Regions from separate parts of the Variovorax sp. PAMC26660 genome, predicted to be linked through region 1. Evidence: riboswitches for the same ligand, from Rfam matches in the RefSeq annotation. Region 1 holds a riboswitch; the other holds the start of a gene.
The links. A riboswitch is a leader RNA that binds a small molecule or an ion and turns the genes downstream of it on or off. The one in region 1 is predicted to bind thiamine pyrophosphate.
Positions count from the first base shown of each region.

Region 1 (14,959 bases):
ATCATCGGCACCGTGCTGCGCGAGTTCCTGCCGTGGCAGCAGATCATGAATTACCTCGAAGCGGTGATTCGTGTCTACAACCGCTATGGCCGCCGCGACAACATCTACAAGGCGCGCATCAAGATTCTGGTGAAGGCCGAAGGCCAGCGCTACATCGACGATGTGGATGCCGAGTACAAGCAGATCCTCGAACACGACGGCGCACCGCACACCATCACGCAGGAAGAGTACAACCGCGTGGCTGCCTCCTTCGTGCCGCCGACGCTCGCCACCCGCGTGCTGCAAAGTGCCGAGAAGACCGACGCCGAGCTGCGCACCCACGCGGCAGACGACGTGCAGTTCGCCCGCTGGCTCGCCCGCAACGTCGCGCCGCACAAGAACCCCGCGCTGCGCGCCGTCACGCTGTCGTTCAAGCGCCTGAAGCAGGCGCCCGGCGATGCTTCGGCCGACCAGCTCGACACGCTCGCGTTGCTGGCCGACCGCTTCTCCGCCGGCGAAGCCCGCGTGACGCACGACCAGAACGTGGTGCTGCCCTGGGTGCATGCCGAAGACTTGCATGCGCTGTGGCTCGCCGCTCGCGCGGCCGGCTTTGCCAGCGCCAACGTGCACCTGCTGACGGACATGATCGCCTGCCCCGGCGGCGATTTCTGCTCGCTGGCGAACGCGCGCTCCATCCCGATTGCCGAAGCCATCACCGAGCGCTATCAGGACCTCGACGAGCTCGACGACTTGGGCGAGATCGACCTGCACATCAGCGGCTGCATCAACTCCTGCGGCCACCACCACAGCGGCCACATCGGCATCCTGGGCGTCGACAAGGACGGCAAGGAGTGGTATCAGGTGTCGCTGGGCGGCTCCGACGGTTCCGCGCTCAGCGGCGCGCCCGTGGCCGGCAAGGCCGTGGGCCCCTCGTTCTCGGCGGCCGAAGTGCCGGGCGTGATCGAGGCCGTGCTCACCACCTACCGAGACACCCGCGAAGGCGGCGAGACCTTCATCGACACGCTGCGCCGCGTAGGTCCGGACCCGTTCAAGGCCGCGGCCAACGGTGCGCGATTCAAGGTGGAGGAAGCAGCATGAACAAGACCCTGAACATTCTGGCCGCCGAAGATCACATCGACGATGGCGACCCGAAGGTGCTGCAGCTCGCCAACGATGCCGATCCGCTCGCCATCGAGATGTGCCTGGCCGACATCGAGCGCATCGACCTGAACTTTCCGAAATTCACCGACGGCCGCGCCTACAGCCAGGCCTTCCTGCTGCGCCGCCGCCTGGGCTTCACGGGCGACATCCGCGCCACGGGCGACGTGCTGATCGACCAACTGGTGCAGATGGAACGCACCGGCTTCTCGAGCGCCGTGCTGAAGGAAGGGGTGGACGCCTCCGACGCGCAGCGCCAGTTCGACCGCTTTGCCGCCTTCTACCAGGGCGACGCAGTGAAGACCGCGCCGCACTTCGTGGCCGGCAACTGAGCACCCGAAAGCGCATCGGAACCTTCGACATGAGCATCGCCACGGACATCGACTTCACACGCATCAACACCGACCTCGGCCGCAACGCCGAGGGCTTGGTGGACTGGGCCATCGGCCTGGGCCAGCCCGCGATCATCACCACCAATTTCCGCCCCTTCGAAGCGGTGATCCTGCACATGGTCACGCGTGCCAGGCGCAATGTTCCCGTGGTCTGGATGGACAACGGCTACAACACCGAGGCCACCTACCGCTTTGCCGATGAAGTGACGAAGCAACTGGGCCTGGATCTGCACATCTACCTGCCGCGCCGCTCGCGTGCGCATCGCGAAGCGGTGGAGGGCCAAACGCCGGCGCTCGACGATCCGCGCCATGCCGCTTTCACCGAAGAGGTGAAGCTCGAGCCCTTTGCCCGCGCGCTGCGCGAGACAGCGCCGAAGGTTTGGTTCACCGCGCTTCGTGCCACCGACACGGCCGTGCGTGCGCAGATGGACCCGGTCAGCGTCAACCCGGACGGCCTGATCAAGGTCGCGCCGCTGCTGCACTGGTCGTCCAAGGAGCTGTACGAATACTGCGAGGCCCATGGCCTGCCGAACAACTTCGACTACGTAGACCCGACCAAGGGCGAAGACAACCGCGAGTGCGGATTGCATCTCTCACACTGAGCGCCAACGCCTCACCCACCCTTCGCATTCAGCACACCACCCGATGAACGCCCGTACCGAAACCGATCTGCTGCTGCCGCCCATGCACTCTCCTGCGCACCTGTCCAACACGCACCTCGATGCGCTGGAAGAAGAAACCATCTTCATCCTGCGCGAAGTGGCGGCCGCCTTCGAGCGCCCCACCCTGCTGTTCTCGGGCGGCAAGGACTCGCTGGTGCTGCTCAAGTGTGCGGAGAAGGCCTTCGGCGCGGGTCGCATTCCGTATCCGCTGCTGATGATCGACACAGGCCACAATTTCCCCGAAGTGACGGCCTACCGCGACCAGCGTGCGAAGGAACTGGGCGCCGAACTCATCGTGCGCAATGTCGAAGACTCGATGAAGCGCGGCACCGTGCGCCTGGCGCACCCCGGCGAATCGCGCAATGCGCACCAGTCGGTGACGTTGCTTGAAGCCATCGAAGAATTCCGCTTCGACGCGCTCATCGGCGGCGCCCGCCGCGACGAAGAAAAGGCGCGCGCCAAGGAACGCATCTTTTCGCACCGCGACAGCTTCGGCCAATGGCAGCCCAAGGACCAGCGCCCCGAGCTGTGGACGTTGTTCAACACGCGCCTTGCCTCCGGCGAACACTTCCGCGTGTTCCCGATCTCGAACTGGACCGAACTCGACGTGTGGCAATACATCGAGCGCGAGCACGTCGGCCTGCCGTCGATCTACTACACGCACAAGCGCGAAGTGGTCGAGCGCCGCGGCCTGCTGGTGCCCGTGACCGAACTGACCCCGCCGCGCGACGGCGAAACGGTGCAGGTGCGCGACGTGCGCTTTCGCACCGTGGGCGACATCACGACCACCTGCCCGGTCGAGAGCCTCGCGGCCGATGCGGGCGACGTGGTGCTGGAAACGCTCACGGTCGATGTCAGCGAACGCGGCGCCACCCGGATGGACGACATGACGTCCGAAGCTTCGATGGAAAAACGCAAGAAAGACGGTTACTTCTGATGAGCGCGACGACTGCTGCAACCCCTGTCACCACCGACGTCCACGGCGACACCGGCACCGCCCTGCGCTTCATCACCTGCGGCTCGGTCGACGACGGCAAGAGCACGCTGATCGGCCGCCTGCTGGTAGACAGCAAGACCGTGCTGCAAGACCAGCTCGCCGGCGTGCAGCGCGGCGGTGAAACCGACCTCGCCCTGCTGACCGACGGCCTCTCGGCCGAGCGCGAACAGGGCATCACGATCGACGTGGCCTACCGCTACTTCTCGACCGCCAAGCGCAAGTTCATCATCGGCGACGCGCCGGGCCATGAGCAGTACACGCGCAACATGGTCACCGCCGCTTCGGCTGCCGATGCGGCCGTGGTGCTGGTCGATGCAACCAAGCTGGCCTGGGCCGCCGAAGTGGAAGACGGCACCGTGGTCAAGCGCGAGCTGCTGCCGCAGACCCGCCGCCATACGCTGCTGGCCAACCTGCTGCGTGTGCAGTCGATCGTGTTCGCAGTCAACAAGCTCGACGCCATCGGCGACGCCGGCCTCGCCTTCGAGCGCATCTCGACCGCGCTGAACGCCTTTGCAGAAGCGGCCGGCGTGCAAGTGGCCGGCATCGTGCCGATCTCTGCCCTCAAGGGCTGGAACGTGGCCACGCGCCATGCCGACTGGGTTGGCTACGAAGGTCCGAGCCTGCTTGAACTGCTCGAAGAACTGCCGGTCACCGCGCAGGACGAGGCCGTGCCCTTCGCCTTCCCGGTGCAGTGGGTCGAAAAATTCTCTTCCTCGGCCGACACCTCGCAGGGCCGCCGCGTGTTCTGGGGCCGCGTGGCCTCGGGCCATGTGGAACCCGGCCAGCGCGTGACCGTGCTGCCGAGCAACCAGACGGCGACCGTCGCCCAGGTGCTGAGCCACACCCGCCAGCCGAAGTCGGTGCATGCGGGCCACAGCGCCGGCATCGTGCTCGACCGCGAGGTCGATGTGTCGCGCGGCGACTGGCTGCTGGCGCCTGACGCCTTCGAGCCGGTGCGCGAGATCACGGCCACCGTGGCCTGGCTCGACGACGAGCCGCTGGTTGCGGGCCGCGTGTACTGGGCGCTGCAGGGCCATCGCTGGGTCAAGGCCAAGGTGGCGCGCATCGTCGATCGCGTGAACATCACGACGCTCGAATCGGAGCCCACCACGCAACTGGAAGCCAATTCCATCGGTGATGTGGTGCTCGCGCTGCAGCAGCCGCTGGCTGTGTTGCCCTTCGCGCAATCGCGTGCGCTGGGCTCCCTGGTGCTGGTCGATACGGCCTCCCACAAGACCGCTGCTGCCGTGCTCGTGCAGCCCGCCGCCGCAAAGGCCTAAAATCTCGGGTTTTCCCCGACCACTGACGTTAAAAGACAAATGACCCACGTCGTCTCCGAAGCCTGCATCCGTTGCAAATACACCGACTGTGTGGACGTTTGTCCCGTGGACTGTTTCCGCGAAGGTCCCAACATGCTGGTGATCGACCCGGACGAGTGCATCGATTGCGCGGTCTGCATCCCCGAATGCCCGGTCAACGCGATCTATGCCGAGGAAGACCTCCCGGCCAACCAGATCGCCTTCATCAAGATCAACGCCGAGCTGGCTCTGGCCGACGGCTGGAAGAGCATCACCAAGCGCAAACCCGCGCTGCCTGATGCCGACGACTGGAAAGACAAGACCGATAAAGTTGGGGAGCTGGTGCGCTGAGCACCTTGGCCTCCCCTATCGAAACCGACGCACTGATCGTCGGTGCCGGCCCTGTCGGGCTGTTCCAGGCCTTCCAGCTGGGCCTGCTTGAAATCTCCTGCCACATCGTCGATGCGCTGCCCGCCGCTGGCGGCCAGTGCGTGGCGTTGTACGGCCACAAGCCCATCTACGACATTCCCGGCACGCCGGTGACCAGTGGGCGCGACCTCGCGCAATCGCTGTTGCAGCAAGTGGCGCCGTTCAAGCCGCAGTTTCACTTTGGTGAGCAGGTGGCAACGCTGGCCCGGCAGGCCGATGGACGGCTGCTGATGACCACGTCGGCCGGCACGTCTTTTCTGGCGAAAACCGTGTTCATCGCGGCGGGTGTCGGGGCTTTCGTGCCCAAGCGCATCGCCGTTGAAGGCATCGAGCACTTCGAGGGCTCATCCCTCTTCTATCACCCCGATTCGCTGGACCGCTTTGCCGGCCAGACGGTGGTGGTCAACGGTGGCGACGACATCGCGCTGGAAACCGCCATTGCCCTCACGGTGACGGCCAGGCAGGTCACGCTGGTTCACCGACGCGACGGTTTCCAGGCCGACGAAGGCACCGTGGCATCGATGCGTGCCCTCGTAGCGGCGGGCAAGCTGGCCCTCAAGGTCGGCCAGCCGACAGCTTTCGACGGCAAGCAACTGCAGATCACCACGCCCGACACCACGACCGTCGAGCTGCCGCTCGATGCGCTGGTCGCCTGCCTCGGCATTTCGCCGCGCCTCGGCCCGATTGCCGATTGGGGACTGGAACTCGAGCGCAAGCAGGTGCCTGTCGACACCGAGAAATACGAAACGCGCGAGCGTGGCGTGTTCGCGGTGGGCGACATCAACACCTATCCGGGCAAGAAGAAGCTCATCGTCTGCGGCTTCCATGAAGCCACGCTGGCCGCCTGGGGCGCCACGGCCATCGTGTTCCCCGGCAAGGCCGTGCCGCTGCAGTACACGACCACCAGCACCCGCCTGCACGAGCTGCTGGGCGTGACCGTTCCGCGCTAGGCAATTGCCGCCAGCAGCGGCCGGTATTCACCGATGAAGCTGCCGATGGCGTCAACGAAACGATCGATGTCCGCATCGGTCACCGGCAAAGACAGCACGATGAAGCCGCGCGGCGAGGCATAAATGCCCTGGCCGATCAGGTGAAAAAACAGCAGTTGCCGCAGGCGCCCGTCGACCGCCGCCAGGTCTTCGGAGCGCAAGACTTCGCCCTTCACGAAATGCGCGTTCATCAGCGAACCCAGGCCGGTGAACTGCATGACCACGCCCTCTTTCGCACACAACGCGTTGAGGCGCGCGCGCATGGCGTCACCCCGGTCGGCCAGCGCGCCCGCCGCCTCGGACGTGAACAGCTTCGTCAGGCCCGCATACCCAGCCGCCATCGTCATCACGTTGTTGTTGAAGGTGCCCGAGTGCGCGAGCGACCCCGTGCGCGGGTCGAACAGCGCCATCACGTCGCGGCGTCCACCGAATGCGCCGAAAGACATGCCGCCGCCGATGTACTTGCCCAGCGTCGTCAGGTCGGAGCGAATGCCGAGTTTGTTCGCCAGGCCGTGCGGCGCCAGGCGTGAGGTCATGACTTCGTCGAAGACCAGCAGTGCACCGACACGCGTGGCCTCGTCGCGCAGTGCCTGCAGGAAGTCGAGACGCCCCGGAATGCAGCCACTGGCCCCTTGCATCGGCTCGATCAGGATGGCCGCGATTTCCGGCCCGTGCGCGTCGATCTGCTCGCGTGCGGTCTGCGCGTCGTTGTAGGGCAACACCAGAAAGTCGAAAGGCACTGTCGTCGGCAACGGCTTCGCGCCGAACCCCAGCACGCCGCCGTGATAGCCACCGGAGAACACCACGATCTTGCGGCGCCCCGTGAAATGCAGCGCCGCGGTGAGCGCCATCAGGTTCGCCTCCGTGCCCGAGTTGGTGAAGCGCAATTGCTCGACCTGCGGAAAGCGCTCGCAGATGACTTGGGCGAGCTTCCCTTCGAGCAGGTTGTGGCCCGTGAGGTTGATGCCGCTCTTCATCGCCTCGATGACGGCATCGCGGATCTCGGGCGCCGAGTGGCCGTAGACGCCGGCCGTGTATTCGGCGATGAAGTCGGCATAGCGGTGGCCGTCTGCGTCCCAGAGCGCAGCACCCTCGCCTTTTGCGATGGTGAGAGGGAACGGTGCGTAGAACAACACCGAGCGGCTGTTGGCGCCAGGCATGTAGCGCGCTTGTTCCTCGAACTGGCGCAGGCTCACCGGGTTGCTCTCGGTGAACTGCCGGTGCGCCTTCTCAAGGGCCTTGTTGATCGCGGTGTCGGTCATGGAAGATGTCCTCTCGATGGTGGTACGTCCGGGCGTTTGCGGCGCATTTAATTGATCAATGCTCAATTAATATTATTTATACGATTAATTGATCGCCTGCACAATGGCGGCTTCCATGAAGAAAACACCTGCCAAGCCCCCGCCCAGGACCGCCGGTCGCCCAGCAGGCGGCGCTGCGTTGACGAAGCAGCGCATCGCCGAAGCGGCGCTGGAATACATCGACGAATTCGGCCTCGGCGCCTTCAGCATGCGCGAGATCGCGACGCGGCTGGGCGTCTATCCGGCCACGGTGCACTGGCATGTGAGCACGCGCGAAGCGCTGCTCGCCGAGGTGGCCGCCACGGCGATGGCCGAAGTCACGCCGTCAGCGGGCAAGCTGACGTGGCAGGCATGGATCGCCGAACTGTTCCGCCGCTGCCGCGCCACCGTGCGGCGTCACCCGAACGTGGCGCAATTGCTCGGCGCCCAGTTGGTGTCGAACGGCAGCCTGCCGACCGAGCTTGTCGAGGGCGTGCTTGCGGCTCTGATCGAAGCCGGCTTCGAGGGCGAATCGCTGCTGGAGGCCTACAACTGCGTGATCGCGGCCATGCTGGGCTTCGTGACGATGGAGTTCTCGCCCCTGCCCTCCGACAACACGCAGGCCTGGGCCGAGGAACTGCGCGAACGCGTCCACACCATTCGCCCGCTCGACCACCCGGTGCTCACGCGCCACCTGCCGTTGCTGGCCAACAAGGCCTTCATCGTGCGCTGGGACAACGGCACGACAGTGCCGCTGGACGGCAGCTTCGAGCGGCACGTGCAGATCACCATCGACGGATTGGAAGCTTTCGCCAGCAGGGTCATCAGGACTGCGTAGGCTCCAGCAGCTCGTAGAGCACCATCCGCGTCTGCCGCCCGCGCAGTTCCACCAGTTCCTCGATGCGGCGCGTGGCGAGCCGCCCTTGCAGCCCCGCGAACGTTTCCTCGGAGAGCAACGTGCGCGTGCCCAGTTGCTTGTTGGTGCCTTCGATGCGGCTCGCCACGTTGATCACATCGCCCAGGGCCGTGTACGACAGGCGATCGCTGGAGCCGAGCACACCCGCCACCGCGAGACCCGTGTGGATGCCGATGCGTGTGCGGAACTCGTGCAAGCCCTCGTCGCGCCACTTCTGGTTGAGTTCGTTCATCTCGGCGTGCAGTTCGAGCGACGCGACGCAGGCTTGGTACTCCGCATCCGGCAGGTCTGCCGGCGCCCCCCACAGCACCATGATGCCGTCGCCCATGAACTTGTCGACCACGCCACCGTGCCGTGCGAACACGCCTGTGGCGAGGTTGAAGTACTCGGTCAACTGGCGCATCAGCACATCGGCTTCCATCGATTCCGAAATAGTGGTGAAGCCTTCCACGTCGGTGAACATCGCGGTGATGCGGCGCGGCGCCCCACTGGGCGCGAGCGTGTGGCCATCAGCAATGAGCTGCTTGATCACATCGACCGGCACGAACTTGCTGAAGGCCTTGAGGCTGCGCGCGGAATCGTCCAGCGCCTGGTTGAGGTGCTGGATTTCCAGCACCCGGCTCTTCTCGAGCGGCAGGTCGTCAAGTTCCAGCCGCCCGATGCGGCGGGCGGTGCGCGAGAGGTTTTCGATCGGCGCGGTCACGAGCTTCGACAGGCGCAGCGAAATGAAGAGCGCGATGGCAAGAAAGCTCAACGTGAGCAGCAGCGACCAGAGCACGTTGCGATGCAGGCCGCCGAGCAGCGCGTCTTCGGGCTCCCAGCTCACGAGCCGCCAGCCCGTGCCCGCGATGAGCGATGTCTGCACCCGGTAGCGCGCTCCCTCATGGTCAAGGGTGAAGGCCGTGTCTTCGGTCCAGCCCCGGCTGCCGTTGGCCAGCATGTGCGCGTGCAGCGCGCCGAGCACGCCACCTTGTGGATCTTCCAGCACGCGAACGACGTGGGGCTGGTCGCCACGTGCGATCACGTGGTGGTCGGCGCTCAGCAACGCGCTGTTGCCATGGCCGGTGCCACCGAACAGCCGGACCAGGCTGGAGAGATGGCCCAACGACACGTCGGCGGCCACCACCAGCGTCTGGGGCGCGCCTTCGTCGTCGCGTCGGTGGCTCGGCCGCGCGTGGCTGACGCCGAGTTCCTTCTCCGCTGGCAGCAGGAAAGGTGCGGTCCATACCGCGTGCCGCGCCTTCTCGGCTTGCAGGTATTCGCCGTCCTTCGTCGGGTCGTCGTCACTGCGGAAGGCCTCGATGCGGGTCGTCGCATAGCGCTGCCTCGGGTCGCTGTCGCCGTCTGAATCGGGTGGCTGCTTGTATTCCCACGTCTCGGTGCTGAACGTCGGATCGCGCAGGACCTGCCGCACGGCTGGCACGGGCTGGCGCAGCGCCATCAACTGGTGGCCGTCGTCGCTGGTCACGCCGATGCTGTCGAGCTCGGGCGTCTGCTCCAGCGCGGTCCAGAGCAACTCTGCGGTCTGGTCGCCGTCTTGGCCCGCCGGATGCAGGCTGGGCGTGTGGGCGATGGCGCGCACCAACGCTTCTGTCTTGGCGAGGAAGGCCAGCACGTTGTCCTCGACCCGGTCGTGGTTGACCTTGTGCGCGGACTCACCCACCCTCGACACCAGCCGTTCCGCTGCCCAGTAGCCGAAAGCCACCAGCAGCAGCGATTGCACCAGCGCGACGGCGCAGATGATGGTGCCGACATCGACCCTGAAGCGCCGCATGCGCGTTCGCGAAGTGTTGTCGGAGCCGACCGGCAAAGGCCCTGCCATGTCCGAACGCCTGAAATCATCATCTGCCATACGGTTTCCCTCCCGCGCATTGAAACGCGCCCTTGTTATTGGCCTTGATTTTCTCCCGTTCGCAGCATGGCCATGGCACGCGCGGCGATGCACTTTCCGGCAAGGGATAAAATCCTCCCCGCGCCGCAGTTCGCTGCAGTGCATTGCTAGGGGTGTCGAGCCGGAATCCGTTCCGGGGCTGACTGAGAGAGTCCCTTTGAACCTGACTGAGGTAATCCTCGCGCAGGGAAGCTGGTCCGGCGGCCTGTCGCGTTGTCTCGCGCGACGGCCGAGCCGCTGGAGCCTCGCCCACCTGCCAAACCTTTTGCACTGGAGCAAACGGATGGCACACGACGACAACAACGAATCTTCCCGCGCCAACGAGGCGCTCTCGCCGCTGCCCGCGTCGAAGCGCGTCTTTGGCTGGCATGACCATGCCTCGCTGTGGTTCAGCCTGGGCGTCGGCCTGCTGGTCATGCAGATCGGCGCCTACTTGGTTCCGGCAGTGGGCACGCGCGACGCGGCCATCGCGATCGTGCTGGGCTCCTGCCTCGGCGCCGGCCTGCTGGCCTGGACCGCGCGGCTGGGCTGCGAAAGCGGACTGGCCAGCGCCGGCCTGATGCATGCCACCTACGGCAGCGCCTTCGCGCGCCTGCCGGTGCTGCTCAACATCGTGCAACTGGTGGGTTGGACCACTTTCGAGCTGGTGATCATGCGCGAGGGCACGCAGGCCATCGGCCAACTGGCTTTCGGCCCGTCGCTCGGCTCCTTTTGGGGCGGCGTGCTGACCACGCTGCTGTGGGGCGCGGTGTTGCTGGCGCTGCTTGCGGGATCGATGGTCAAGCTGGTGCGGCGCTTCGTCAGCCGATTCGGCCTGCCGCTGGTGGTGCTGTCGTTGCTGTGGCTCAGTTGGCAGTTCGCGACGCGGCTGCAGGCCAAGGGGCTGGACGCCTTCTGGGCGCGGCCGGGCGACGGCAGCATGGGCATGTTCGGCGCGCTCGACCTGGTGATCGCGATGCCGGTGTCATGGCTGCCGCTGGTGGCCGACTATGCGCGGCACGGCAAGCGCAGCACGGGTGGTCTGGGCAGCGCGTTCAGCGGCACCTGGATCGGCTACGCGCTGGCCAATATCTGGTGCTACGCGCTGGGCGTGATGGTGGTGAGCGTGGCCGAACCGGGCGTCAGCCTCGTCACCGCGCTGCTGCTCGCACAGGGCGGGCTGGTGGCGCTGGGCCTCATCCTCATCGACGAACTCGACAACGCCTATGGCGACGTCTACTCGGGCTCGGTCTCCACCCACAGCCTGCTGCCGCGCTGGAGCGTGCGGCGCTGGGGCCTGCTGCTGGCCACGCTGTGCATTGCACTGGCGCTGGTGCTGCCGATGCACACGCTCGAACCTTTCCTGCTGCTGCTGAGTTCGGTGTTCGTGCCGCTGTACGGCGTGATCCTCGGGCGCCTGGGCAGTGGTCAATCGGTGGTGGCTACCGGCACGCGCCAGGTCGACTTCGGCGCGGCGCTGATCTGGATCGCGGGCATCGCGGCGTACCACGCCCTTGCCAAGTGGGCGCCCCAGTTGGGCTCGGCATTGCCGACGCTGGCCGCGACCTTCGTGCTTGCGTGGCTCAGCCGCCCGTCGCGGGCAGGCGGTACGTCGGCACTGGCGCAAAGCCGTGGTTGAGCGGACCATGGCCCGCGCCGATCTGCACGTTCGCGCCGGCGGCCATCGCGCCGAGGATGTACGTGCGCGCCTTTTCGACCGCCTCGGGCAAGGCCAAGCCCAGTGCCAGGTGCGCCGCGATGGCGGACGACAGCGTGCAGCCGGTGCCATGCAGGTTGCGGCTTGCGATGCGCCTCGAGGCCAGGCGCTTGCGAGCGCCATCGGACTGCAACAGCACGTCGACCACATCGTCGCCCGGCAGATGGCCGCCCTTGAGCAGCACGGCCTTCGCGCCGAGCGCCAGCAGTTCGTCGGCGGCGCCATCGAGCGCATCCACCCCGTCAATGGCATGGCCGATCAGCAACGCAGCCTCGTCGAGATTGGGCGTGACGACCAACGCGCGCGGGAACAGCTCGCGCACCAATACCTGCACGGTCTCCGCGGCGATCAGCCGGTCGCCGCTCGTGGCGACCATGACCGGATCGAGCACCACGTTCTTCAATTGATAGCGGTCGATGGCCCAGGCCACGACCTCCACCACCTCGGGCGTATGCAGCATGCCGAGCTTGACGGCATCGACGCCGATGTCCTCGATCACCGCCTGGATCTGCGCCTTCAGAAAATCGGGCGGCACGCCGTGAATGCCCGACACGCCCAGCGTGTTCTGCGCGGTGAGCGCGGTGATGGCCGTCATGCCGTAGCAGCCGAGGGCCGCGAAGGTCTTGAGATCGGCCTGGATGCCGGCACCGCCGCCGCTGTCGGAACCGGCGATGGAAAGCACGCGTGCGTAGCGCTGGGGAAGTCCTTGGGTCATACGGAAAATTATCGGCGACCTGCCTTGCATTTCTCCCTCCCCTTCCGGGGGAGGGTCGGGGTGGGGGCAAGCGGCGTATCTATTGGGCGCTCTGCCTGCCCCCATCCCAGCCTTCCCCCAGAGGGGGAAGGAGCAAGACCATGAGCCTGCCATTTCAATCAGTCGCCATCCTCGGCGCGGGCCTCATGGGCCGGCTACTGGCGGTTTCGCTGGCGCAGGCTGGCTGCAAGGTCGACCTGTACGAAGCGGGCAGCGCCGACGCCGAGGGTGCGGCCGCGCGCGTGGCCGCAGCCATGCTCGCGCCGCTGGCCGAATCGGCCGTGGCGCCGGTCTCGGTCGTGCGCATGGGGCAGCACGCGCTGTCGCGCTGGCCCGAACTGCTGGCCTCGCTCGCACAGCCCGTGTTCTTCCAGCGCGAAGGCACGCTGGTGCTCTGGCACCGGCAGGATGCGGCCGAAGCCTCGCGGCTTGCGCGGGTGCTCGCCACGACTGGCGCGCAGGTCCCCGAACTCGCGCCGATGCAAACGCTCGACGCGACAGCCATCGCCGCGCTCGAGCCTTCGCTGGGCCAGCGTTTCGCGCAGGGCCTGTTCCTGCCGGGCGAAGGCCAGCTCGACAACCGCGCCCTGCTTGCATCGCTGCTCGCCACCTTGCAGGGCAGCCCGAACGTCGACCTGCACTGGCAATCACCTCGCGCACTGGCGGACTTCTCACCCGGCCAACCGGGCCAGCCCGACTGGGTGATCGACTGCCGCGGCCTGGGCGCCAAGCCCCAGTGGCAGGCGCTGCGCGGCGTGCGCGGCGAGGTGATCCGCGTGCATGCGCCCGAAGTGACGCTGCAGCGCCCCACGCGCCTCGTGCATCCGCGCTATCCGCTCTACATCGCGCCCAAGCCCGGCAACATCTTCGTGATCGGCGCGACGGAGATCGAGTCGGACGACATGTCGCCCGCCAGCGTGCGCTCCACGCTGGAACTGCTGAGCGCCGCCTACGCCGTGCACAGCGGTTTTGCCGAAGCGCGCATCGTGGAGATCGCCACGCAGTGCCGTCCCACGCTGCCCGACAACCTGCCTGCCATTCGCCAGCCGCAGCCGCGCGTGCTGCAGATCAACGGCCTGTACCGCCACGGCTTCATGATCGCGCCCGCCCTGCTCGACGCCACGATGCAGTTGCTCGCGCACGGCCACGCCACGCTTGCGCGCAGCTTCGGCATGGAGACCTCCGACAACGCATGACGATGAACATCCTGATCAACGACAAGCCCTTTGCGCTGCCCGACAGCGCCACGCTCACCGACGCGCTGGCCGCATTGAATGCCACGCCGCCGTTTGCGGTGGCCGTGAACCGCGAGTTCGTGCCGCGCTCGGCCTATGCGGCGCGCACGCTGCAACCCGACGACCGCATCGAGGTGATTCGCCCCGTGACGGGCGGCTGAACGAACGATGGAGACAACACCCATGACGAACAACACAAACGATCCGCTGGTCCTCTACGGCGAGACCTTTCAAAGCCGGCTGCTGCTCGGCACCGCGCGCTACCCATCGCCCGACCTGCTCGAAGCGGCGGTGAAGCGCGCGAAGCCCGCGATGCTGACCGCGTCGCTGCGCCGCCAGACAGCGAATCAGGGCTCGGGCAACAGCGACCTCGGCAACGGCTTCTGGGAGCTGCTGCGCAACCTGGCCGTGCCGGTGCTGCCCAACACCGCCGGCTGCCACAGCGTGCAGGAAGTGGTCGCCACCGCGCAGATGGCGCGCGAGCTGTTCGACACGCCGTGGATCAAGCTCGAATTGATCGGCGACGACTACACGCTGCAGCCCGACACGCTGAATCTTGTCGATGCCGCATCGCAGCTGATCCGCGACGGCTTCAAGGTGCTGCCCTATTGCACGGAAGACCTGGTGCTGTGCCAGCGGCTGGTCGACGTCGGTTGCCAGGCCGTGATGCCCTGGGCCGCGCCCATCGGCACCGGCCGCGGGCCGATCAACCCTTACGCACTGCAAGTGCTGCGCGACCGGCTCAAGGTGCCGATGCTGGTGGATGCGGGCCTCGGTCTTCCTTCGCATGCCTGCCAGGTGATGGAGTGGGGATACGACGGCGTGCTGCTCAACACCGCCGTCGCCCTGGCGCAGGACCCGGTTGCAATGGCAGGCGCTTTCGCCGATGCCGTGCAGGCGGGCCGCACCGCCTGGCGCGCCGGCGCCATGGCTGCGCAGGATGCGGCGCAACCCAGCACGCCGGTGCTCGGCACGCCCTTCTGGCACCACGCGCCATGAGCACCGCCCCAGACGCCCGCGCCATTGCGCACGCCATCGTCGCAGCCCACGGGTTGCGCTTCGGTGCCATCACCTCGGCGCCCGTCAGCGCGCCGAACTTCTCTTCGGACGATGCGGTCTATCGCGGCGCCAAGCAGGCCTGCACAGCCCTTGGCTTCATCGAGATCGATGCGGAATGCCTCGCCCACGCCTGGCGCGCACAAAGCGAGCGGCTGAGCCAATTCGATGCGGCGCTGTGGCCCGACAGCCCTGTTGATTTCGGCCTGCGGCCGTTTCCGCCCGCT
Region 1 is NZ_CP060295.1:5,890,061-5,905,019, reverse strand. Features, by position in the region: gene H7F35_RS27890 (nitrite/sulfite reductase) at 1-1,077, shown strand, start outside; gene H7F35_RS27885 (DUF934 domain-containing protein) at 1,074-1,469, shown strand; gene H7F35_RS27880 (phosphoadenosine phosphosulfate reductase family protein) at 1,499-2,131, shown strand; gene cysD (sulfate adenylyltransferase subunit CysD) at 2,175-3,128, shown strand; gene H7F35_RS27870 (sulfate adenylyltransferase subunit 1) at 3,128-4,468, shown strand; gene fdxA (ferredoxin FdxA) at 4,508-4,837, shown strand; gene H7F35_RS27860 (NAD(P)/FAD-dependent oxidoreductase) at 4,843-5,865, shown strand; gene H7F35_RS27855 (aspartate aminotransferase family protein) at 5,862-7,166, opposite strand; gene H7F35_RS27850 (TetR/AcrR family transcriptional regulator) at 7,282-8,022, shown strand; gene H7F35_RS27845 (adenylate/guanylate cyclase domain-containing protein) at 8,009-9,922, opposite strand; TPP riboswitch at 10,091-10,198, shown strand; gene H7F35_RS27840 (purine-cytosine permease family protein) at 10,275-11,609, shown strand; gene thiD (bifunctional hydroxymethylpyrimidine kinase/phosphomethylpyrimidine kinase) at 11,554-12,402, opposite strand; gene H7F35_RS27830 (FAD-dependent oxidoreductase) at 12,543-13,637, shown strand; gene thiS (sulfur carrier protein ThiS) at 13,634-13,837, shown strand; gene H7F35_RS27820 (thiazole synthase) at 13,860-14,675, shown strand; gene H7F35_RS27815 (thiamine phosphate synthase) at 14,672-14,959, shown strand, end outside.

Region 2 (14,959 bases), 3.2 Mb from region 1:
GCCCTTGGGAAAGCCCGTGGTGCCGCTGGTGAACTGGATGTTGATGGGGTCGGTGGACTTCAGCGTCTTCTGGATCTGTGCGATGCGCGGATCGGCCGCATCGCCGCTTGCGAGCAGTTGGCTGAAGCGCTGCATGCCCGGCTCTTCCACACTCGCAGCCGCCTTGCCGTCGATCCAGAAGGTGTGCTGCAGCAGCGGCAGGCGCTTGGGGCCCAGCTCGCGCAGCATGCCCAGGTAGTCGCTGGTCTTGAACTGCGCCATCGTCACCAGCGCCTTGCAGCCGACCTTGTTGAGCGCGTATTCCAGCTCGGAGGTGCGGTACGCGGGATTGATGTTGACGAGGATCAGGCCGACCTTGGCGGTGGCGATCTGCATCAGCACCCACGGCACGTTGTTGTGCGACCAGATGCCGACGCGGTCGCCGGCTGCGAGGCCGAGGTTCAGCAGCGCGCTGGCGAGCTTGTTCGATTCGGTCTGCAGCTCGCGGTAAGTGAAGCGCTGGCCTTCATGGCGGCTGATGAGCGCTTCGCGGTCGGGTTGCTTTTCGACCATGTCGTCGAAGAAGTCGCCGATGGGTTGCTCGATGAGGGGGACGTCGGTGGCGCCTTTGCCGTAGCTCTCGGTCAGTGCTGCTGCAGTCATTTCCATTTCCTTCCTTGTCTCCTTGTCTGGCCCCTTCCCCTTCCGGGGGAAGGTTGGGATGAGGGCAAGCGGCGCTGGTTGGATTCAGTGCCTCATCGAACGCCGCTTGCCCCCACTCCTGCCCTCCCCCGGAAGGGGAGGGAGAAAAACAGCTCAGGCCGTTTCCGCGAAAAGCTCGCGACCGATCAGCATGCGCCGGATCTCGCTCGTGCCCGCACCGATCTCGTACAGCTTGGCATCGCGCCACAACCGCTCCACCGGAAAGTCCTTCGTGTAGCCCACGCCGCCCAGCGCCTGGATCGCCTCACCGGCCATCCACGTCGCCTTCTCGGCCGAATACAGAATCGCGCCGGCTGCGTCCTTGCGGAAAGTGCGCGCATGGTCGTTGCGGTCGCAGGCCTTGCCCACGGCGTACACGTAAGCGCGCGTGGCTTGCCAGGTCGAGTACATGTCCGCCAGCTTGCCCTGCATCAGTTGGAATTCACCGATGCTCTGGCCGAACTGCTTGCGCTCGTGCACGAAGGGCAGCACCGCGTCCATGCACGCGGCCATGATGCCCAGCGGGCCGCCTGAGAGCACCGCGCGTTCGTAGTCGAGGCCGCTCATCAGCACCTTCGCGCCCAGGCCTTCACCGCCCAGCACGTTTTCTTCCGGCACTTCGCAGTTGTCGAAGAACAGCGGATAAGTGTTGGAGCCGCGCATGCCCAGCTTGTCGAGCTTGGTGCCGGCCGAGAAGCCCTTGTAGTTCTTCTCGACGATGAAGGCCGTCATGCCGCGCGCGCCCATCTCGGGTTCGGTCTTGGCGTAGATGACCAGCGTGTCGGCGTCGCCGCCGTTGGTGATCCACATCTTGCCGCCGTTGAGCACGTAGTAGCCGTTCTTCTTCTCGGCCTTGAGCTTCATGCTCACCACGTCGGAGCCGGCGTTGGGCTCGCTCATGGCCAGCGCACCGACGTGCTCGCCGCTCACCAGCTTGGGCAGGTACTTCTTCTTCTGCGCATCGCTGCCGTTGCGGTGGATCTGGTTCACGCACAGGTTGGAGTGCGCGCCATACGACAAGCCCACCGAGGCCGAAGCGCGCGAGACTTCTTCCATCGCCACGATGTGCGCCAGGTAGCCCAGCTCGGTGCCGCCGAACTCTTCCTTCACCGTCATGCCGTGCAGGCCGAGTTCGCCCAGCTTTTGCCAGAGGTCGTGCGGGAACAGGTTGTCGCGATCGATGTCGGCGGCGCGGGGGGCGATCTCGTTCGCGGCGAAGTCCTGGATCGCGCTGCGCAGCGAGTCGATGGTGTCGCCCAGGTCGAAGTTCAGGCCGGGATCGTGCATGTGTGTTGTCTCCTCTGAAGGGGTCGGCGCGCAGGACTGCCCGCGCTGGATGGCGCTTGAAAGATCGCAGCTTACGCCTCGTGGCGCCGCAATTGGCGCCACAATGGTTGCAAATTGCGCCACGCCTGACCCGCCGAACCATGTCGTCCCCATCCTTCCTGAGGCCCGCCCGCGCCGTCACCCCGATGGCCTTTGTCCGAGCTATCGTGCAGGGCTATGCGCGCTATGAGGTCGATCCGGCGCAGGCCCTGCAGGCGGCACAGATCACGCCGCGTGAACTGGCCCGGCCGGGCGCACGGGTAACAGCCGCCCAGTTCGAGGCGCTGTCGGAACACGCCATGCAGGAGCTGGACGACGAGGCGCTCGGCTGGTTCTCGCGACGGCTGCCCTGGGGCAGCTACGGCATGCTGTGCCGCGCGTCGCTGACCTCGCCCGACCTGGGCGTGGCCATCAAGCGCTGGTGCCGCCACCACCGCCTGCTGACCGAAGACATCGGCCTCGCGCTCGAAGTGGCGGGCGGCGTGGCCACCTTGCGCATCACCGAGAACCGCGCGCTGGACGACGCCTTCCGCGAGTTCTGCCTGGTGACCAGCCTGCGCTTCATGCACGGCTACATGTGCTGGGCCATCGACTCGCGCATTTCGCTGCGCAGCGCGACCTTTCCGTTCGCAACGCCGCCGCACAGCGACGCCTATGCGCCGATGTTCACGCCGGAGGTGCGCTTCGACGCGCCGCAGGCGAGCATCAGTTTCGACGAGCGCTACCTCGCCCTGCCGCTGCAGCGCGACGAACGCGCGTTGCGCACCATGCTCAAGCGCGCGCTGCCGCTGACCATCCTGCAGTACCGGCGCGACCGCCTGCTGGGGCAACGAGTGCGCGAGCTGCTGCGTTCGCGTGCGAGCGAGGCGACCACGGCCGAGGCGCTGGCCGGGTTGCTCAACGTATCGGGCCGCACGCTGCACCGCCAACTGCACGAGGAAGGCACGTCGCTGCAGACGCTGAAGAATGAAGTGCGCCACGAGCTGGCGGTGGAGCAGCTGCGACGCACCACACGTCCGATCAAGCAGGTGGCGCTGGCGGTGGGGTTTCGCAACGAGAAGAGCTTTTCGCGCGCGTTCCTGCAGTGGACGGGGCATGCGCCGCGGGACTTCCGGCAACTCGGGTTGTAGTTAGGCGCTTGGTTGACGCTCTTGTTCAGGGCGCGTGCGAATGACACCAGGTGCTCCCCTCCGCGAATGTCCCCCGCTTCGCTCCTCCTTTATTTCGCTGCGGGGAGCACCTGGTGTCATTCGCACAGGGACACGCTGCTGGTGTACTGCTGATCAACGACTGCCCTGTCCAGCGCTCGCGCCGATACGGGGCTCTTTTTCGCGAAATAAAGGAGGAGCGAAGCGGGGGACATTCGCGAAAAAGAGCACCGTGTCGGCGTGGGCGTCGCCCTGAACAGCACCCAGCAAAGCGTCACGCGCCAAAGGGAACCGCACAGCCCTTCGACAAAGAACAAAACTCCGAGACCTGCCAAGCAAACTCTTCCGCAAACGCGTCGGGGTCCGACAAGGCATAGGCGCCATACGCGTAGACCGTGGCGTACGCGGCGTACTCCGCCGCCTGAAGCGCATGCCCCGTCACCGCATGGAACACGGCATAGGTCGCGGAAACGGCCGCATGCGCCGACGCATCGATGGAGGCCGAGCCCGGGTGGCTGCGCGCGACAGTTGCCATTCGTTCCTGCACCCGCGCCAGCGCCTGTGCATCGCAGCGGCCTTCAAGGAAGGCGCCGAGCGTGTCCAGCGCATCGATGGCCTCCGGTGCTTCCAGCAGGTGCCGCACGCGCTGTACGCACGCAAAGCCGAAACGCAGGCGCAACGGCATCTGGCGCTCCGACTGGAGATCGACCTCCACGGCCAGCCGCTGCAGCTCTGCGTTCATGACCCCGCGACGCTCCGCATGTGGCCCAGCACGTCCGGGTTGACCACGTTGGTCGGGTGACCTTCGGCGAAGGCCGTGATCTGCTCGAAGACATCGGAGAACTGCAGGTCGTATTCCTCGCGCGTCACGTAGCCGATGTGGGGCGTGCACACCACGTTGGGCAGGGAGATCAACGGATCGGCTGGATCGGTGAGGGGTTCCGTTTCGTAGACGTCCACCGCCGCCATCGCCGGACGCCCCGCCTGGAGGGCTTGGACCAGCGCACCGGGTTCGACCAGCCCTGCGCGGCTTGTGTTCACAAGGATCGCGCTGGGCTTCATCAGTGCGAGGTCTTCGCGTCGCACGATGCCCCGAGTGCCGGGCACCAACCGCATGTGCAGCGAGATGGCATCGCATTCCCGAAAGAAGGCGTCACGGTCCGGCGCCGGCTGCCGTCCATCCGCAAGGGCACGCTGCAGCGAATCCGGCCGCGCCCACACCAGCACCTTCATGCTGAAGGCTTCAGCGTAACCCGCCACGGTGGCGCCGATGCGGCCGTAGCCATAGATACCCAGCGTCTTGCCACGAAGCGTGGAGCCCACGCCGGCCTGCCAGTCGCCCCGCTGCAGCGACGCCATCTGCTGGGGAAGCTGCCGGGCCGCGCACAGCAGCAAGGCCCAGGTCAGCTCGGCCGCCGCATACGACGGGGTGCCCGGATGCAGGTCCGACGACACCACGATGCCGAGCCGCGTGCAGGCCTCGATGTCGATGTGCGGGTACACGCTGCGCTGGCTGATCAGCCGCAGCCGGGGCAGGCGCTCCAGCAATGCAGCCCTGAGCGCGGTGCGCTCGCGGATCAGCACCACCGCGTCGGCATCGGCGAGCCTGCGCGCGAGCACATCAAGACCATCGACATGGTCGTTCCAGACCGCGACCTGGTGACCATCCAGCTTGCGAAAGCAAGGCAGGGTGCGCAAGGTGTCAAAGTAGTCGTCCAGTACCGCGATGTTCATCATGAACGCGGATTCTGGACGCGACAGGCGCCCGTGAGAAATGAATTTATCTGAGCAATTGCGTCCAGATTTTCATGAAAGCAGCAGGCGCTGCGACGCGCGATGTGCGTGCGTCAGGCTGGCTGCGAGATCGACGCCAGCGCGTCCGCAATGGACTGGCTGTCTTCGGGACGCACCAGCTTCGCGACCTGCTGGCCGTCGCGCATGAACACCAGCGTGGGCCACAGCCGCACGTTGAACGAACGGCCCAGCGGGCGCCCGCTGCCGTCTTCGACCTTGATGCGTGGAATGTCCGGGTACTTGGCAAAGGCCTCGGCAATGTTCGGCTGCGCGGCCTTGCAGATGCCGCACCAGTTGGTGCCGAACTCCACGACGGCAGGGCCCTTGAGGGCGTCGATCTCCGTGCGGTCGGGTTGCTCGGTCTTGTACTCGGATGTCATGGGGCTGGCTCCTGTTTCGGGTCTGTCGTCGACGCGGCCGTCGGTCGCGTCATTGCACCAGAAACTCAGGCTGCCTGCAGCCGGTAGGCCGATAGCAGCGCGGGCAATTCGGCCATGTCGCTGAACACCTTCACCGCGCCCACGCTCAGCAGTGGCCCGGGGCCGCTGTGGCCGGATTCGCCGGTGCTGTAGCCGAACACCGTGGCGCCCGCAGCCACGCCCGCCATCGTGCCGGTGACCGTGTCTTCGACGATGGCGCAACGGCGCGGGTCGACGCCGAGGGCTTCGGCGGCGGCCAGGTACACGTCGGGATGCGGCTTGGAGTGAGGCATTTCGTGCCCGCTGAAAATGCGCCCCTGGAAGCAGTCGAGCAGCCCGACCTTGGCCAGTTGCAGCTCGACCTTGTGGCGGTCGGCGCCCGAAGCGCAGGCGATGCGCCCCTTGAGCCTGGTGTGGATTTCACGAATGGCGGCAGGCGCATTGGGAATCGCGACCAGGTCGCGCTCCAGGGCTTCGTTGCGGCGAGCCCGGAACGCCTTGAGCCATTCCGGCGTGATCGCGAAACCGGTCTTCGATTCGATGAGCGCGGCCTCGTCCTTCACGGCCTTGCCGGTGAAGGTGTTCATCGACTCTTCGGTCGTGATGTGCCAGCCCAGCTCGCCCAGCATTTCGGCAAGGACGCGGTTGGTGATGGGCTCGGAATCCACGAGGACGCCGTCGCAGTCGAACAGGACTGCGGCAAAAGGAAATGGAGTCATTGCACTGGGGAGGTTCGGGGGAGTGGCCCCATGGTAGCAATGACCCCGGCGCCGCCAGGGCGCCCGCTCAGGAAACCGAACGGATCGGGATGTACATCTCGCCACCGCCGGCCATGAATTCCTTCGACTTTTCCTCCATGCCCGCCGCCACGGCCGCAGCCTCGGCCACGCCCTTTTTGGCCGCGTACTCGCGCACTTCCTGCGTGATCTTCATCGAGCAGAACTTGGGGCCGCACATCGAACAGAAATGCGCCACCTTGCTCGAATCCTTGGGCAGGGTTTCGTCGTGGAATTCGCGCGCCGTGTCGGGGTCCAGGCCCAGGTTGAACTGGTCTTGCCAACGGAACTCGAAACGTGCCTTGCTCAATGCGTCGTCGCGCGAGCGCGCACCCGGGTGCCCCTTGGCCACGTCCGCCGCATGCGCGGCGATCTTGTAGGCAATGATCCCCTGCTTCACGTCGTCGCGATCGGGCAGGCCCAGATGCTCCTTGGGCGTCACGTAGCACAGCATCGCGGTGCCGGCCCAGCCGATCATCGCGGCGCCGATGGCGCTGGAGATGTGGTCGTAGCCCGGCGCGATGTCGATGGTCAGCGGCCCGAGCGTGTAGAACGGCGCCTCGTGGCAGTGCTTGATCTGCTCGTCCATGTTGGCCTGGATCATGTGCATCGGCACGTGGCCCGGGCCTTCGATCATGGTCTGCACGTCGTGCTTCCACGCGATCTTCGTCAGCTCGCCCAGGGTGCGCAGTTCGGCGAATTGCGCTTCGTCGTTGGCGTCCGCGCCGGAGCCGGGACGCAGCCCGTCACCGAGCGAGAAGCTCACGTCGTACGCCTTCATGATGTCGCAGATGTCCTCGAAGCGCTCGTAGAGAAAGCTCTCCTTGTGGTGCGCGATGCACCACTTGGCCATGATCGAGCCGCCGCGCGACACGATGCCCGTCATGCGGTCGGCCGTCAGGTGAATGAACGGCAGGCGCACGCCGGCGTGGATGGTGAAGTAGTCGATGCCTTGCTCCGCCTGCTCGATCAGCGTGTCGCGGAAGATTTCCCAGGTCAGGTCTTCGGCCACGCCGCCCACCTTCTCCAGCGCCTGGTAGATCGGCACGGTGCCGATGGGCACGGGGCTGTTGCGCACGATCCAGTCGCGCGTGGTGTGGATGTTCTTGCCGGTCGACAGGTCCATCACGTTGTCGGCGCCCCAGCGGATCGCCCACACGAGTTTTTCGACCTCTTCCTCGATGCTGGAAGTGACGGCCGAATTGCCGATGTTGGCGTTGATCTTGACCTTGAAGTTGCGGCCGATGGCCATCGGCTCGACTTCGGGGTGGTTGATGTTGGCCGGGATGATCGCGCGGCCACGGGCCACCTCGTCGCGCACGAACTCGGGCGTGATGATGCGCGGAATGCTCGCGCCCATCGGGTTGCCGGCCACGCGCTTGGCGCGCTCTTCATTGGCGAGGTATTCGGCCATCCACTCGCGCTTGCCGTTTTCGCGCAGCGCCACGTATTCCATCTCGGGCGTGACGATGCCGCGGCGCGCGTAGTGCATCTGCGTGACGTTGGCGCCCGACTTGGCGCGGCGCGGCGTGCGCTGCAGGGCTGCGGCACCGGCGCGCAGTTCGGCCAGGCGCTGGGCGTCGTGGTCCTGGGCGTGCTTCAGGCCTTCGTCCAGCGCCTGGTGCGAGCGGCCTTCGTAACTTTCGGTGTCATTGCGCTCGATCACCCAGGCGCCGCGCACGTCGGGCAGGCCGCGGCGCACGTCGATCTCGACCTTGGCGTCGGTGTACGGGCCCGAGGTGTCGTAGAGCGACACGGTCTCGCCGTTGGTGAGCAGCACGTCGCGCACCGGCACGTTCAGGTCGGGCCGGCTGCCCGGAATCAGGCACTTGTGGGACGCGGGAAAGGGCTCGCGCGTGAGCGAGAGCAAAGAGGTGAACTTGTCGGGGGCATTCATCGGGGCACTCCTTGTTGAGGGAAAGGGTGCTCCGCAATCGCTCGGTGGGCCTTCGGGCCGTCACGGAAGGGGGGGGTGACGGACGGACCGAAGTCAGGGAGTGCAGCTCTTCTTACGCCGGTATGACCCGGATCAAGTTCGCGGGTCGGCTGCTTTGCCATCTCAGCACACCACTTGTGTGCACCCCGGAGCGAGGCCGATTGTGCGAGCCTCGGCCCGGTGCGTCAACCCAGGGGCTGCTGCAGGTCGCCTTCGAGGTAGTACCAGCGCTCGTCTTCCCGTACGAAACGGCTGCGCTCGTGCAGGCGCGTGGCGGCGCCCGTGGCCGCGCTGCGCTGGCGCGCAACGAACTCGACCTCGGCATGGTCCGCGTCCAGCACGGAGCGCGAACGGATGTCCAGCCCCAGCCATTTGACGCCCGGCTCGAACTCGATCGAGGCCGGCCGTTTCGACGCATGCCAGCTGGCGAGCAGGTATTCGGCCCGCTCCAGCACGAAGGCCGAATAGCGCGAACGCATCAGCGATTCGGCGTCGGGGGCGGGTGTGTTCTCGAAATCGTCGAGGTAGCGGCCACAGCACAAGGCGTAGCCGATGGGCTTGTCGCGGCGGTCGGTGCGACCGCAGGGGCAAGGTCCGGTGGTGGGATCGATGGCGCTCATGAAGACCGCTATTGGAACACCTCGCGGGCGAGGTGCCGATGGGGCAAGCCCGGAGCCAGGGTGAATCGACATTCAAACGGGGCCGTTGAATGTCGATTCACCCTAGGCCCGACGGCTGCCAGCGATGGCTTCCTGCAGGGCCTGTGCCTGCGCAGGCTTGTAGATCAGCGCATAGCCCGCGCGCTCGACTTCGGCCCGCGTTGCATGGGCGGTTTCACCCGTGAGAATGACCACGCTGCGCACCTTGCCGACCGCCTGCAGGGCCTGCGCGGCGGCCAGCCCCGAGAGGCCGCTGCCCAGTCGCAGGTCGCTCAGCATCAGGTCGAACACACCGCCGTGCTGCAGGGCCTCGCGCGGGTTGGAAGCCAGCGCCACTTCGTGGCCCCAGCCGCACAGCAGCGAGCGCATCGCCTCGCGCACGGGCTGCTCGTCGTCGAGCACCAGGATGCGAACGGGCGACAGGTCCGCCCCGGGCTCGGCCGGCGCATCGGCCACGGCGACGTCGGCATCCACGGGCGACGCCACCGCTTCTTCAAGCTCCAGCGAAAAGGTGCTGCCACGGCCCGGCGCGGTGCGCACCTCGATGCGCGAGCCCATGACCTGCGCCATGCTCGCCACCAGCGACAAGCCCAGCCCGAGGCCGCGGCTGCGGTCGCGCCCCGGGTTGTCGACCTGGAAGAACTCCTCGAACACCTGCTCCTGGTGCTGCGCCTCGATGCCCAGGCCCGAGTCGCGCACCTCGATGCGCCAGGCAGGCACGCCATTGCGCGGATGCTGCAGCCGCCGTGCGAACACGAAGACCGTGCCGCTCGGCGTGTACTTGATGGCGTTGTCGATCAGGTTGCCCAGCACCCGCGCAAGCATGCGCGCATCGGCCCGTACCACGGCCTCGGTCGGGCGCACGCGCAGTGCCAGCCCCTTGGCGTCTGCCAGGGCCCCGAAACGCCCGTGCAGCGACTCGAAGACCGTGTCCAGGTACAAGGGCTCCAGCCGCACCGGCGCAACGCCGCCGTCGAGCTGCGCGATGTCGAGCAGCGCGTCGATGGAACCACGCAGCGCATCGACGCTGTCGCGCATGAAACGCAGGTTGTCGGCACTGGGCGCGGTGCGGGTGTTGAGGGCGTCCACAAAGATCGCCAGCGCATGCATGGGCTGGCGCAGGTCATGGTTGGCGGCCGCGAAGATGCGCGCGCGCTGCGCCGCCAGGTGCGCGACGTGGTCGAGCTGGCGCGCCAGCGCATCGGCCAGCCGCGCCTTCTCGAAGCCAGCCTCGATGGCGCCCACGATCAGCCGGTTCTGCTTGCGCGCGTAGTAGAGCGCGGCAAACATCTGCGAGACCACCAGGCAGCCCATGATGAGCTGCACGCTGCCCGGCTCGACCACCAGCCGCAGCGCCATGCCCATGAACATCGGCACGCTGAAGCACACGGCCGCCAGCCACCACTGCGCCAGCGCCGCAATGACGACGCCGGAAACGCCGCTGATGAAAAAGTACATCAGCAGGATCAGCGCGAGGTTGTCGTGCGGAAAGAACAGCCACGGCGCCAGTGCCCAGATCAGCCCCGGCACCAGCATGCGCAGCTCCAGCCGCCGGCGCGTCTGCACGGCCGTGGCAACCTCGATGCTGGCCGGGTCGAAGCGGCGCAGGTGGCGGTGCCGCTGCCACTGTGAGGTGTGCACGAGCACGCCCCAGACCAGCGCGCCCGGGTCGCCGGTGAGTACGAGAAAAGTAATCCAGAAGATCGCGGCGACCGTGGCCGCCATCAGCGGCGTGTCGAAGGTATCGATCACGAAGGCCCGCGCAAGGCTCTGGTCGACCAGCGGATTCGCATTGGGCGACTCGACCCAGTAGTCGCGTATGCGCCGCAGGACCACTCCCAGGAAGGGCTTGCGGACGGGGCTGGAAGGGGATGAGGGCATGAGCAGAAGCCGGCCCATGATTTTGCGCGTATTGCATGACGCCGGGGTACCCACCCGGACATCCACCATTGGCGCGGCGCTTGCTAAACGTTAGCCTTACTCCGGCACATGAAAGAGCGAGGCGGCGATGTACCTGACAGGCTCTGAACAGCACGCGCTGCGTGGCGTTTTCACGCTGCTGGCGCAAGACCGCGACGAACGCGAGACCCGCGAGCGCCTGGGCTGGGCGCTGCTCGACCTGCTGCATGCGGACCAGTTCGCCTCCTTCGTGTGGGATGCGGACAGCGGCAGCTTCGGCGCGCGCGTGGCGCTCAACATGGACCCCGCCAACCTCGATCGCTATGCGCAGTGGCACCAGCACCATGACCCGATCACCTTCGTGCTGCAGTCGCACCGCCGCGCCACGCGCGTGACCGACGTGATGCCGCAGCGCGCGTTGATGCGCACCGCGTTCTTCACCGACTTTCTCTCGCGCGACGGACTGCACTGGGGCATGAACCTGCATGCCTTCGAGGGCGAACGGGCACTGGGCGACCTGCGCATCTGGCGCCGCAAGGGACGCGGCGATTTCGGCGATCACGAGAAGGCGCTGCTCGACCTGATCGAGCCGGCCTTCGCGGGCGCGCTGCAACGTGCGCAGCGCACGGCGGCTCTTGCGCTGCCCTCCCCTCGCGATGGGCGCGAAGCCGCCTGGACCTTGCTGAGCGCACGCGAACAAGAGGTCGCCTGTTGCGTGCGCGAAGGGCTGACCGACAAGGAGATCGCGCGGCGCATGGCGGTGGGCGTGCCCACGGTGCGCACCTACCTGCGGCGCATCTTCGACAAGCTGGGCATCGAGCGCCGCTCGGCGCTGGCGGGCTGGGGCACGCCAGCGCGCTGACCCATCACTTCGGCGCAGGCAGGCGGCCGAGCACGCCTTCGATGGCCAGGCCCACGGCCAGCAGTTGGCGGTCGCTGCCTGCAGGACCGTCCAGCTCCAGCCCCACCGGCAGGCCGCTGGTCGCGCCCAGGCCCGAAGGCAACTGCACGCCGGGAATGCCGGCATTGCTGCCCGGGTCGGTGTTCTGGATCAGCGCACCGAAGTTCTCGGGGCTGCTGGCTTCGGGTGCGGCCGCCAACGCCACACGCGGCACTGTGGGGAACACCAGTGCGTCGAGCCTGTTCTTCGCGAAGGTGTCGCGGTAGAGCTTCTGCAACGCAGGCCGGGCAACGCGCATGGCGTTGTCGTAGACCGGCTTTGCATCGACCACGCCATTCGGTGCCGGCAGCTTGCGCGGGATCACGAAGGCGTCGAAGGTGCCCTTGACGTCGGGGCTGGCGATGCCGGCCGCGAGCTGTGCGATGTCGATGCCGGTGCGGTACTTCGCAAGGTAGGCCGCCATGTCGTCGTGCGCCTCGTAGAGCGCGAGCGGAAAGCCGATGGCACCGTTCAGTTCCATCAGCTTCGGCATCTCCACATCCACCAGCGTGACGCCGGCCGCGCGCAGCTTGGCCAGTGCGGCATCGGTGGTGGCGCGCGTGTCCGCATCGAGGTTCGCGTAGAAGGCTGGCACCACGCCGAGCCGCACGCGCTTCAGGTCGGCGGGCTTGAGCGGCACGCCACCGGCGATCACGCGGTCGAGCAGCGCGACATCGGCCACCGACTGCGCCATCGGCCCTGCCGTGTCGCGCGTGTGCGAGATCGGTGCGATGCCCTGCTGCGAATAACGCCCCATGGTGGGCCGCAGCGACGCGCAGCCGTTGAAGGCGCAAGGAATGCGCACCGACCCGCCGGTGTCGGTGCCCAGCGCAGCCGGTGCCATGCGCGCACCGAGCGCAGCGCCGTTGCCCGACGACGAACCGCCTGCGATGCGGCTCGCGTCATAGGCATTGCGCACGCCCACCTCGGGCCCGGTCTGGAACGCCGGGTTGTAGCCGGTCACGCCGAAGGCCAGCTCGTGCATGTTCGACTTGCCGAGCACGACCGCACCGGCCGCACGCAGCCTGGCGACCACCGGCGCATCGGTGTCGGGCACGAAGCCCTTGAGCGCGGGCGTGCCGGCCGTCGCGGGCAGGCCCTTGACCTGGATGTTGTCCTTGATGAGCACCGGCAGCCCCGCAAGCGGCGTGCAGGCACCACCGCGCTTGCGCTGCGCATCGGCCGCACGCGCCGCCTTCAGCGCACCCGCTTCGTCGAGCGTGATGAGGGCGTTGAGGTTGGCCTTGGCTTTGGCCTGCGCGATGTAGGCGGTCACCAGTTGCTCGCTGGTCAGCGTGCCCGCGCAAAGCTGCTGCACGGCCTGGCTCGCGGTCAACGTGGCGATGTCGGGTGCGGCGGGCTGCGCTTGTGCCGGCAGGCCGAGCACCGCGGCAAATGGCAGTGCCGTCAACCGTGCGGCGCGAGAGATGAATCTGGAAACGGTCATGGCAATGGCCTCGATGAATGAGGCGGCCATCGTGCGCCCGCACAACCGGCTTGTCTGTCATCGAAACCGATGACAGGAAGGCGCGTCGGCTACTGGAACATCACCCACTCGGGCCGCATGTTGAAGCGCACCGGGAGGATGCTCACGCCGAGCCCGCTGGTGACATACATGCGCTTGTTCTTGTGCGCGATCCACCCGTAGGCCCATTCGCGCGGCGCCGCACCGGGCACAACCAGCGCGCCATGGCCGGGCACGCGGATCTGCCCGCCGTGCGTATGCGAGGCCACCACCAGCCCCTGCGTACGCGGCATGGTCGCGAAGCTGAAGGGGTCATGCATCATGACCAGCGTCGGGGCGCCGGCCGGCACGCCTGCCAAAGCCCTGTCTGGTTGCGAATGGCCGGTGGAGTGGTCTCCGATGCCGACCACCCAGACCTCATGACCGGGCAGGCGCACCGAGGCGTTCTCCAGCACGTGGATGCCCTGCGCGGACAGGGCCTCGGTCGTGCGCTTGCCGTCATGCCACCAGTCGTGATTGCCCAGCACGGCGTACACGCCTTGTGGTGCCTTGAGGCGACCGAACACGGCGGCCATCTCTTCGATGGACAGCGCCTCGTCGTCGCCCGAACCCGCGAGGAAGTCGCCGGGCAGAAGGATCACATCGGGCTGCGCAGCATTGATCTTCTCGACGATCTGCGCGGCCCGTTCGACGCTGGTGATGCGCCACGCCGACCGCGTGGTGAGATGCCAGTCACCCGCGACCGCGACTTTCAGGCCCGCGGGCGCGGTCCACGCAGTCGAACTCAACGGCTCGACGCGCGCCGCGACCCAGCGCGGCTCGATGACGAAGCCCCAGCCAGCCAGCGCCGCCAGCACAAGTGCCGCGCCGATCCGAACCCAGGGACGTCCGACGCGCCCGCTCACGCCAGCGCGCGTTGAATCAGCAGCTTCTGGATGTCCGACGTGCCTTCATAAATCTGGCACACACGCACGTCGCGGTAGATGCGCTCCAGCGGAAAGTCGTTCACGTAGCCGTAGCCGCCCAGCGTCTGGATCGCGGCGCTGCACACGCGTTCGGCCATCTCGCTCGCGAAGAGCTTGGCCATGGCCGCTTCCTTCAGGCAGGGCAGGCCGGCATCGCGCAGGCTCGCGGCGTGCCAGATCAGTTGGCGCGCGGCTTCGAGCTGCGTGGCGCATTCGGCGAGGCGAAAGCCCACGGCCTGCTGGTCGAAGATCGCGCCGCCGAAAGCCTGGCGCTCCTTGGCATAGGCCAGCGCCACGTCGAAGGCGCTGCGTGCCATGCCGACGCTCTGCGCCGCGATGCCGATGCGGCCGCCTTCGAGCGCGCCGAGCGCGATCTTGTAGCCCTCACCTTCGGCGCCGATCAGGTTCTCTGCCGGGATGCGGCAGCCGTCGAAGTTGATCTGCGCGGTGTCGCTGCTGTGTTGGCCGAGCTTGTCTTCCAGCCGCGTCGCTGCGTAGCCGGGCGCGTCGGTCGGCACGATGAACGCGCTCATGCCGCGCTTGCCCGCGCCCTTGTCGGTGACGGCTATGACGATGGCCACCTGGCCGTTCTTGCCACTGGTGATGAACTGCTTCACGCCGTCGATCACGTAGGCGTCGCCGTCCTTGCGCGCGGTGGTGCGCAGGCTCGATGCATCGCTGCCGGCCTGCGGCTCGGTGAGGCAGAAGGCGCCGAGCATGTGGCCCTGCGCCAGCGGCTCAAGCCACTTCTTTTTCTGCTGCGCGTTGCCATAGCGCATGAGGATCGCGTTGACCGGGCAGTTGGTCACGCTGATGGCGGTGCTGGTGCCGCCGTCGCCGGCCGCGATTTCTTCCAGCACCAGCGCGAGCGTGAGGTAGTCCAGGCCGGCGCCGCCATGCTCCTCGGGCACGCAGATGCCGTAGGCACCCAGCGCCGCGAGGCCTTGGTGC
Region 2 is NZ_CP060295.1:1,689,808-1,704,766, forward strand. Features, by position in the region: gene H7F35_RS08095 (AMP-binding protein) at 1-648, opposite strand, end outside; gene H7F35_RS08100 (isovaleryl-CoA dehydrogenase) at 796-1,968, opposite strand; gene H7F35_RS08105 (AraC family transcriptional regulator) at 2,109-3,137, shown strand; gene H7F35_RS08110 (putative immunity protein) at 3,430-3,897, opposite strand; gene H7F35_RS08115 (D-2-hydroxyacid dehydrogenase family protein) at 3,894-4,889, opposite strand; gene H7F35_RS08120 (thioredoxin family protein) at 5,003-5,329, opposite strand; gene H7F35_RS08125 (HAD family hydrolase) at 5,395-6,087, opposite strand; gene thiC (phosphomethylpyrimidine synthase ThiC) at 6,155-8,041, opposite strand; TPP riboswitch at 8,134-8,239, opposite strand; gene H7F35_RS08135 (YchJ family protein) at 8,266-8,700, opposite strand; gene H7F35_RS08140 (hybrid sensor histidine kinase/response regulator) at 8,803-10,620, opposite strand; gene H7F35_RS08145 (helix-turn-helix transcriptional regulator) at 10,748-11,500, shown strand; gene iaaH (indoleacetamide hydrolase) at 11,505-13,025, opposite strand; gene H7F35_RS08155 (metallophosphoesterase) at 13,115-13,948, opposite strand; gene H7F35_RS08160 (acyl-CoA dehydrogenase family protein) at 13,945-14,959, opposite strand, start outside.
Region 2: it holds a riboswitch for thiamine pyrophosphate, as region 1 does, so the genes downstream of both, thiC (phosphomethylpyrimidine synthase ThiC) here and H7F35_RS27840 (purine-cytosine permease family protein) in region 1, are expected to answer to the same signal.